3 regions of the Marinobacterium sp. xm-g-48 genome follow, and region 3 is predicted to be linked to each of the others. Evidence: predicted binding sites of a transcription regulator. Region 3 holds the regulator's gene; each other region holds the start of a gene.

Region 1 (3,463 bases), on a different contig from region 3:
GAACACTGACATCGCTCAGTCCCATCAGCGTAGTAACCGCAGGGGCAAGGATTCATCGCCGCCATCAAAGAGAAACGCGCAGGGTAGGTCAGCGTGCCCGCCACTCTAGAAATACTGACCTCACCGGTTTCAAGCGGCTCTCGCAGAACTTCCAGAACAGAACGGGGAAATTCTGGCAGCTCATCCAGAAATAGAACCCCTTGATGCGCCAGTGAGATCTCACCCGGCCTAGGGGAAGATCCACCCCCCACCATCGCCCGTGATGATGCACTGTGGTGCGGTGCTCTGTAGGGTCGTTCACCCCGAAACAATCGCTCGACCGGCAAACCCGAGACCGAATAGATACTGGCCGTTTCGATACAACTGGATTGCGAAAGTGGCGGTAGGATCGATGGCAGTGCTTGGGCCAACATACTTTTACCACTGCCCGGAGGACCGCTCAAAAGCAGGTTATGCATTCCACTGGCGGCCACTTCCAAGGCACGACGGGCCATCGGTTGTCCCCGAACTTCTGAAAGATCTACGGGGTAACTCGGCGGATAATGAACTGGGGGTTGAGGGTCTATTTCAGGTAGCTTTTCAGCACTCAACGCCTGACATAGATCGTACAGCGTCTTAGCTGAAAGTTGTTGCTTAGCACCCGCGAGAGAGGCTTCTTGGCTATTATCGGGGGCAATAACAATCAGTGAATCCGCTTCAGCACAGGCATAGGCGGCCGGAAATAGGCCTCTAATAGGGTGCAGTTTGCCGTCCAAGCCCAATTCTGAGTAGAGCTCTGCCTGCTGCAGGTGAGTTGTTTTAAGCTGATTGGATGCCAACAGAATGCCAAGCGCAATGGCTAGGTCATAGCGTCCGCCCTCTTTGGGGAGATCGGCCGGTGATAAGTTAACGGTGATTCGTCGTTGCGGGTATTCAAAGCCGGCGTTTAACAGTGCACTGCGCACACGCTCGCGGCTTTCACGCACCGCGGTCTCTGCCATACCCACAATTGCAAAGGAGGGTAAGCCTCCTGAAAGGTGCACTTCAACGCGAACGCGAGGTGCCTCGATACCGAGCTGAGCTCGGCTATAAAGAGTTGCCAATGCCATGACGCCATCCTTGGGTCCTGCAGTTGGCCTAGCGTTGCTTTAGGACTCTTTTGACTCCAACTCAGCAACCATCGCTTCCAACTGCTCTAATTTTTCTCGAGTTCGCTGAAGTACAGCGGCCTGAGCGTCAAACTCCTCCCGAGTGACTAAATCCAGTTTAGCAAAACTTGATTGAAGTACAGTTTTAATTTGCTGCTGCATCGCCTCCTGACCTGGAAGTGATGAGTTACCCTGAAGGAATTGGGTCATCGTCTGACTTAGGTTTTCAAACATCTTAGGATCAAGCATCTCAGCCCCCTTTAACATCGATATGCGTCTCAATAGATGCACTATACCAGAACCCTTTTAAGACAAGCGTCTATGATCACTATTTTAGCCTCAATATGGCGCACCAAAGTAGTGCATGCACTTTTGTGGTGCATACTGGCGTGCACTATAAAGGTTGATAAAACGGTAAAGAGACCCATGAAAAATTTATAAGTCAATGTTTTATAAGTTATTTTTAAAAGTTGGCACAAGTTTCGCAAATAGAGTTCACAGGAAAAAATTAATCCTCCCTTTTCACATTAAGGAGAAATCTGATGAAACTAGTGTCAGCCGTAATTAAGCCATTCAAGCTTGACGACGTGCGCGAAGCGCTATCAGAGATCGGTGTACAAGGTATCACCGTGACTGAAGTTAAAGGCTTTGGCCGTCAAAAAGGCCACACCGAACTCTACCGTGGTGCAGAGTATGTTGTGGACTTCCTACCTAAAGTTCGCCTAGACGCTGCTGTCTCTGATGAGATCGTAGATCAGGTTATCGAAGCGATCACCAATGCTGCGCAAACCGGCAAAATTGGCGACGGTAAGATTTTTGTTTCAGCGCTTGAACAAGTTGTTCGCATCCGTACCGGTGAGACCGGCGACGAAGCTCTATAACGTTTTGATTTTTGGCCTTATTGGAGGGCATAACAATGGAAGAACTTTTGAATACAACAGCTGGTGATGTTACCCAGCTGAAGTACGCACTCGATACCTTCTACTTCTTGGTGTGTGGTGCGCTGGTTATGTGGATGGCGGCAGGCTTCTCAATGCTAGAAGCAGGTCTTGTTCGTTCTAAGAACACCACTGAAATTCTAACTAAGAACATCGCGCTATTCGCGATCTCTTGCATCATGTACTTCGTTTGCGGTTACGCGATCATGTACGGCGGTGACTACTTCCTATCTAGCATCACGGGTGACGGTGTTGCCGATGAGTGGACCTACGCGCCATCAGCTGACTTCTTCTTCCAGGTGGTATTCGTTGCAACAGCAATGTCTATCGTATCGGGTGCAGTGGCTGAACGTATGAAACTATGGGCGTTCCTAGCGTTCGCGGTTGTGATGACAGGCTTCATCTACCCAATGGAAGGTTCTTGGACTTGGGGCGGCAACGCTGTATTCGGCATGTACACTCTAGGTGATCTTGGTTTCTCTGACTTCGCGGGTTCAGGTATCGTCCACATGGCAGGTGCTGCAGCAGCACTAGCAGGTGTCCTAATGCTTGGCGCACGTAAAGGCAAATACGGTAAGAACGGTGAGATCAATGCGATCCCTGGTGCTAACCTACCAATGGCAACACTGGGCACATTCATCCTTTGGATGGGTTGGTTCGGCTTCAACGGTGGTTCGGTTCTAGCAACGTCTGACGTTGAGAACTCAAACGCAGTTGCCGTTGTCTTCATGAACACTAACGCAGCTGCGGCTGGCGGTGTAGTAGCAGCACTAATCACAGCGCGTCTACTGTTCGGCAAAGCGGACCTTACAATGGCACTTAACGGTGCACTAGCAGGTCTAGTAGCGATCACAGCAGAGCCTTCAACCCCTTCTGCACTACAAGCTCACATCTTCGGTGCGATCGGTGGTGTTCTGGTTGTCTTCTCTATCCTAACGCTGGATAAACTAAAAATTGACGATCCTGTCGGTGCGATCTCTGTACACGGTGTTGTAGGTCTTCTTGGTCTACTACTGGTACCAGTAACTAACGACGGTTCTACTTTCTCTGGCCAGATCATCGGCGCCCTAACAATCTTCGTATGGGTATTCGTTGTCAGCCTAGTGGTTTGGGGCATCATCAAAGCTGTGATGGGCATCCGAGTGACTGAAGAGGAAGAGTACGAAGGTGTCGATATCTCTGAATGTGGTATGGAAGCCTACCCAGAGTTCGTCACTTCACGTAAGTAATAGGAAACTCAGTTTCTGTTGAAACCCGGGGTGTAGCGATACACCCCTCTTCTCAGCCCTACCCCCAGGTAGGGTTTTTTTCGTTTCTGGACAAACAGGTTGATCAGGAAACTTGAAGGTTAAACCATCCATGTACATAATGGATGAAAATTTACAGCGAATTGGGACA
Region 2 (3,463 bases), on a different contig from region 3:
TTGGCTACGGAAGCCGATCAAACCGCGAGAAGGGATCATAAAGGTCAGGCGACAGCGGCCTTTGCCGTCAACTTCCATATTCGTCATGTCACCGCGACGCATGCCTAGCTCTTCGATGATCGAGCCCTGGTGCTGCTCTTCAACGTCGATCATAACGATCTCGTAAGGTTCGTGGATTTCGCCATCTACCTCTTTCTGAATTACTTCAGGACGGCTGATGCCAAGTTCGAAGCCTTCACGGCGCATGGTCTCAATCAGTACCGATAGGTGAAGTTCACCACGACCTGATACACGGAATTTCTCAGGGCTATCACCCGGCTCTACACGCAGTGCTACGTTGTGAATCAATTCGCGCTCTAGACGCTCTTTGATGTTACGGCTGGTAACGAATTTGCCCTCTTTACCGGCAAACGGAGAGTCGTTGACCTGGAATGTCATAGAGACGGTTGGCTCATCGACAGAGAGTGCTGGTAGTGCTTCAACAACATCTGGGTGACACAGCGTATCTGAGATGTTGAGTTCGTCTAGACCGGTAATACAGACAATGTCACCTGCTTGTGCACTGTCGACATCGACACGATCAAGACCGTGGTAGCCCATGATCTTAAGGATACGACCTGAACGCATTTTTGCGTGTGAATCGATGACTTTAACAGGCGTGTTGGTAGAGATCTTACCGCGTGAGATACGACCCACACCGATAACACCGACAAAGCTGTTGTAGTCCAACGCAGAGACCTGCATCTGGAATGGACCTTCTGTATCGACGTGAGGCGCATCAACGTGCTTGATGATCGCTTCAAATAGAGGCGTCATATCGTCAGCCATAGCTTCGTGATCATCACCCGCAATACCGTTGATCGCTGAGGCGTAGACAATCGGGAAGTCCAACTGCTCATCGGTAGCGCCTAGGTTGTCGAACAGTTCGAAAACCTGATCCATAACCCAATCTGGACGTGCACCAGGACGGTCGATTTTGTTGATAACAACGATTGGCTTAAGGCCGCGTGCAAAGGCTTTCTGAGTAACGAAGCGTGTTTGTGGCATTGGACCATCAACTGCATCAACAAGCAGAAGGACCGAGTCAACCATCGACATAACACGCTCTACCTCACCACCGAAATCGGCGTGCCCAGGAGTATCGACGATGTTGATGCGGTAGTCGTTCCAAGTGATGGCGGTGTTTTTGGCAAGGATGGTGATGCCACGCTCTTTCTCTTGGTCGTTTGAGTCCATGACGCGCTCAGCGCCTTCATCACGACGGCCAAGGGTACCTGACTGCTCTAGAAGTTTATCAACTAGGGTGGTTTTGCCATGGTCGACGTGTGCGATGATGGCGATATTGCGAAGATTTTCGATCACGAGGTGAGTCTCATTAATTAAAGATGCGCGGATTATACGCGTCGAGCGTGATCAAGGCGAATTAATAGCCAATAAATTTGGACCATATGAACAATTGTTAGAAGCGAATCTAGTGCAAAATTTTTTGGCTGGAGTATCATATTGGCACACATCGACAGACTAGTAATAGTTTAAAGCACCATTGTGGTGCGTATGTTTTAGGTGTGCATCAAATTGGTGCGTTTATTGTCATTGGTGATTCGTTGCTGATGCGGTAAATCACCGTAAATAAAGACTTTTTTCGAGTTGGCATACTGTTTGCTAGCTCGTTAGGAAGACTGAGCTTGCATGGTGCAGGCTTAAACCCAAGGCTACTAGTCTGGCAATATCTGATAATGGAGAGAGCCATAATGTCTGAACAGACACTAAATCTGATCAAAGAAACTGACGCGAAGTGGATCGACCTTCGCTTTACAGACTCTAAAGGTAAAGAGCAGCACGTAACTATCCCAGTTCACGAAATGGGTGACGACTTCTTCGAAGACGGCAAAATGTTTGATGGCTCATCTATCCAAGGTTGGAAGGGTATTAACGACTCTGACATGATCCTTCGTCCAGATGACTCTTCATCTATCGTTGATCCATTCTCTGAAGATGCAACAGTCATCATCCGTTGTGACATCGTTGAGCCTGCTACAGGTCTTGGTTACGAGCGTGATCCACGTTCTGTTGCTAAGCGTGCAGAAGAGTACCTGAAATCAACAGGTATCGCTGACAGCGCTATGTTCGGTCCAGAGCCAGAGTTCTTCGTATTTGACGAAGTTCACTTCCACTCTGACATGTCTGGTTGTGGCTACACTGTATCTTCTGAAGAAGCTGCATGGTCTTCTAACAGCAAATTCGAAGGCGGTAACACAGGTCACCGTCCACGCGTTAAAGGCGGTTACTTCCCAGTACCACCAGTAGACTCTCTACACGATCTTCGTGCTGCAATGTGTGACGCGATGACAGCGATGGGTCTGCACGTAGAAGTACACCACCACGAAGTAGCAACTGCTGGTCAGTGTGAAATCGGTGTGGCAGGTAACACCCTTGTTAAGAAAGCTGACGAAGTTCAGATTCTTAAGTACGCAGTTCACAACGTTGCTCACGCTTACGGTAAAACAGCTACGTTCATGCCTAAGCCAATCGTTGGTGACAACGGCTCTGGTATGCACGTTCACCAGTCTCTATCTAAAGGCGGTGTTAACATCTTCGCTGGCGACGCATACGCGGGCCTATCTGAAGAAGCTCTTTACTACATCGGCGGTATCATCAAGCACGCTAAAGCGCTTAACGCTCTATGTAACCCAGGTACTAACTCGTACAAGCGTCTTGTTCCAGGCTTCGAAGCACCAGTTATGCTAGCTTACTCAGCTCGTAACCGTTCAGCTTCTATCCGTATCCCATACGTAACTAGCCCTAAAGGCCGTCGTATCGAGACACGCTTCCCTGATCCAATCGCTAACCCATACCTAGCGTTCTCTGCGCTAATGATGGCGGGTCTTGACGGTATCCAGAACAAGATCCACCCTGGCGATGCAGCAGACAAAGACCTTTACGATCTACCAGCTGAAGAAGCTGCTCAGATCCCACAGGTTTGTTCTTCACTAGAAGAAGCTCTGGACGCTCTAGAAGCTGATCACGAGTTCCTAACTCGCGGCGGCGTATTCACTGAAGACATGCTAAACGCTTACATCGAACTTAAGCGTGAAGAGTGTGCTCAAGTGAGCCAGACAACTCACCCAATCGAATACGATCTTTACTACTCAGTTTAAGATCTTATCGATTCAAAAAACCCGGCACCTGCCGGGTTTTTTATGTCCAGGATGGACGGTATCCTGCAGGCGCATGGATGCGCAGGAGCAGGGTATGCCAGGACGAACAGTATCCTGCAGGCGCATGGATGCGCACAAAACACCTCGCACCAAAATGGTGCATAATATCTTCATATATGCCATTCTATTGTGCATGCTAAAACTCAAAAGCCCGTGGTTACTGGGTTTCGCTGAGTTGGCAACCTTTTTGCTTATTAAGTAGAGCTATTAAGGCTTAACGCTAGAGTAGAGCTGTTAAGTCATCA
Region 3 (3,463 bases):
CAGTAACATAGCTTCGATTATTGGTTTTGAAATGGGGAATCCACTTCACAATGAACTGCTCTATGTCATTAATCATTTCATTCACTTCATCGGAAGCGTTGAGAAATTTTTTAACCGGTTCATCTTTCCCAGAGAGAGGGCGCAACTCTACAAACCAGTAGGGGTTAGGAAGCACCCTGACGTCAAAGCTGAAATCAACATCTAATGGAACGCCGTGCTTGAAGCCAAAGGATTCAAACTGCAAAGAGAGCGCTTGCTCTTTACGCTGTGCTACCCTCAATTTAATGGTGTCACGCAGTTCATAGAGTGAAAGCCGAGTGGTATCAACTCTCATGTCTGCAGAACTTGCGATGGGTTCAAGCAGATCTCGTTCTAAGGCTATTGCCTCTTCCAGTCCAATATCTTGGTTGCTCAGCGGGTGTTTTCTTCGAGTGGCGCTGTACCGTTTCAATAGGGTCGCTTCTGATGCGTCAAGATAAGTGATCTCGATGCCTATATCTTCTCTAGCCCTCAAGGATTCCATGATTTCTGGGAAGGCTTTTAGGTCGGTATGCTGGTTGCGGGCATCAATGCTCACAGCAATCAGGGGTGCGGTATTCTGGTCGTTAAGCATCTGCTCGACCAACGCTGGCAATAGCGTCGCCGGTAGGTTGTCTATGCAATAGAACCCAACATCTTCAAGTGCTTGCAAGGCGGTACTCTTCCCTGAACCACTGCGACCCGAGATAACAACGACTCTCATGATCAGACCTTTGATAGCTCAGTTGCTTTATTGAGTAGGGCCTCAGAATTCGTGCAGTCTCTGAGTGAATTAAGGGCTTCGGGCTTGCTGAACAGCTCGGCTAAACCAGCCAGTGTCTTAAGGTGCTCATCATTTCCATCATCGGGCACGATCAGTGCGCAGACAAGATCGACCGGCGCTGAATCGATTGAATCAAAATCGACACCGTCATCAAGTGTGATTAAGCAGGCGGATGCTGTTGAGCAACCTGGGATCCGACAGTGTGGTATACCCACGCCAGAACCTATTCCTGTACTGCCTAACCGTTCACGATTGAGAAGGCCTGTAAAAATTTCATCTTCTGTCACGCCATCAACTGAAGAGGCCAGCTTTTCGCTGGCCACTTGTAGAAGGCGTTTTTTACTGGCGACTGACTCCCGGCAGGCGGTTGTTTCAGTCGTCAGTAGGTCACCTAGTTGCATGTTGTCGTTCGTTTATTTGTGAGATTTCATTTTTTCTTTATGCTTGATGATTTGGCGATCAAGCTTATCCACTAAGCCATCAATCGCTGCATACATGTCATCATGCTCATCAGAAGCGACCACTTGGCCACCGGCTAAGTGAACATCAGCCTCGGCTTTTTTACCCTGCTTTTCGACACTGAGAGTAACTTGTACATTCTGAATGTTGTCGAAGTGACGTTCTAGCTTATCGAACTTGTTACGTACGTATTCACTTAGAGCTTCAGTCAGGTCCACGTGATGACCAGTAATATTTATCTGCATATGACTTCTCCTCGTCTTAGGCGGAGTGAAAAAATGAGGCCGCCCACCTCAATTAAACCAAACGCTTTCTCTCATTTGAAGGTGGAATGTTGAGAACTTCGCGATATTTAGCAATGGTTCGTCTTGCAACATTCACCCCCTCTTCATCTAGTAGTGTAGCAAGCTTACTGTCACTTAGTGGCTTGCGAGGGTCTTCTTCTGAAATTAATTTTTTAATGATTGCTCGAATCGCAGTTGATGATGCACCACTGCCGTCACTGGTAGCCACCTGACTCGAAAAGAAATATTTCAATTCAAAGACACCGCGCGGGGTGTGCATGTATTTTCGAGTTGTAACACGGGAGATGGTGGATTCATGTAGATCAACGGCTTCAGCAATGTCGTGAAGAATAAGAGGCTTCATCGCCTGTTCACCCTGTTCAAGAAAACCGATCTGTCTGGAAACGATCTCCGTTGAGACCTTTAAGAGGGTCTCGTTGCGGCTTTGTAAACTCTTTATGAACCAGCGTGCATCCTGGAGATGGTCTTTTAAAAATTGGTTCTCCGCGGAGTTGTCTGCACGTTTAATCATGCCTGAGTAGACATCATTGATACGTAGTTCAGGGACTACGTCGTTATTGAGAGTGAGTGTCCACTCCCCCGCGCGTTTACGCACGATCACGTCCGGTACGATGTAATCAGTATCACCCAGATCTAACGAGTCCCCTGGTGTTGGGTTAAGTGATTGAATTAACCTAACCACCTCTGACAGTTGCTCCTCTTTGAGCCTCATACGGCGCATCAAAGATTTAAAGTCTCGACTGCCCAACAGATTTAAATAGTCGGTCGCTAGGCGCAGAGATTCGGCTCGCCAAGGGGTCTCTATGGGTAGCTGTCTTAACTGGATTTTCAAACACTCTGCAAGATCACGGGCACCGACACCGGGTGGGTCAAACTGTTGAATACGGTGAAGTACTGACTCTACCTCATCCATTTCCACTTCAAAAAAGAGTTCAGGTAGCTCCTCTTGGCAGCTGAGAAGAATGTCCTGCAGATCGGTGATCAGATAGCCACGATCATCGATAGAGTCAATAATCATCTCAGCAATGTATCGATCAACATCGCTGAAATTAACCAGATTCAGTTGCCAGTTAAGGTGGTCTTGGATGGTTTCAACCGCAGCGTCATTATCACCTGGCATCCAATCATCATCACGATTGGAATTTGAAGAGCTTTGGTAAGTATCGTCCCATTGACTGTCGGTTGAAAGCTGTTCAGGGATGTCATCAGTAGACCAGCTATCTTCCGGCTGAGACGATTCGAACGTCTCTTCGATCTCTGAATTAGATTGGGTCTCATCTGAGGTTGATGACTCTTTTTGCTCAATGCTTTGAGAGTTCTCTTCACTCTGATCTTCTTCATCGGCTACCTCCAGTAGTGGGTTACTATCGAGTGCCTCTTGAATCTCTGTCTGTAGCTCTAAGGAGGAGAGTTGCAGCAATTTGATCGCTTGCTGCAATTGTGGGGTCATGGACAGGTTCTGTCCGACTTTGAGCTGTAAAGAGTGCTTCATTAAAATGATAATTACTTAAAAGTGTGAGAGTTACAAGCGAAAATCATTGCCCAGATAAGCCTCTTTAACGGCTTGATTCATCATGATCTGCTCAGGCTCACCCTCTGCAAGAATGTTACCCTCACTAACGATGTAAGCCCGTTCGCAAATGTCGAGAGTCTCTCTGACATTGTGATCGGTTATCAGGACGCCAATACCTCGATCTTTAAGGTGCCTGATGGTCTGTTTGATGTCGCTTACAGAGATGGGGTCTACACCAGCAAAAGGCTCGTCCAGTAGGATGAAGTCAGGGTCGTTTGCTAGGGCTCTTGCAATCTCAACTCGGCGTCTCTCACCCCCAGATAGGACCATCCCTTTGGACTCTTTGATGTGAGTGATATGGAACTCTTCTAGTAGAGATTGAGC

What was found. Region 3 encodes sigma-54, which starts transcription at its own class of promoters, with help from an activator protein. Its sites were predicted from a motif close to TGGCACNNNNNTTGCTNT; they were not measured.
Region 1: glnK (P-II family nitrogen regulator) is a predicted target of sigma-54. The motif match lies at 1,599-1,616, and genes of this name have one in related genera.
Region 2: glnA (glutamate--ammonia ligase) is a predicted target of sigma-54. The motif match lies at 1,649-1,666, and genes of this name have one in related genera.

The regions. Positions count from the first base shown of each region.
Region 1 is NZ_WBYQ01000006.1:81,212-84,674, reverse strand. It holds gene XMG48_RS09895 (YifB family Mg chelatase-like AAA ATPase) at 1-1,088, opposite strand, end outside; gene XMG48_RS09890 (accessory factor UbiK family protein) at 1,128-1,376, opposite strand; gene glnK (P-II family nitrogen regulator) at 1,670-2,008, shown strand; gene XMG48_RS09880 (ammonium transporter) at 2,044-3,294, shown strand.
Region 2 is NZ_WBYQ01000010.1:4,171-7,633, forward strand. It holds gene typA (translational GTPase TypA) at 1-1,362, opposite strand, end outside; gene glnA (glutamate--ammonia ligase) at 1,752-3,158, shown strand.
Region 3 is NZ_WBYQ01000001.1:529,611-533,073, forward strand. It holds gene rapZ (RNase adapter RapZ) at 1-742, opposite strand, end outside; gene XMG48_RS02705 (PTS sugar transporter subunit IIA) at 745-1,203, opposite strand; gene hpf (ribosome hibernation-promoting factor, HPF/YfiA family) at 1,216-1,506, opposite strand; gene XMG48_RS02715 (RNA polymerase factor sigma-54) at 1,559-3,058, opposite strand; gene lptB (LPS export ABC transporter ATP-binding protein) at 3,089-3,463, opposite strand, start outside.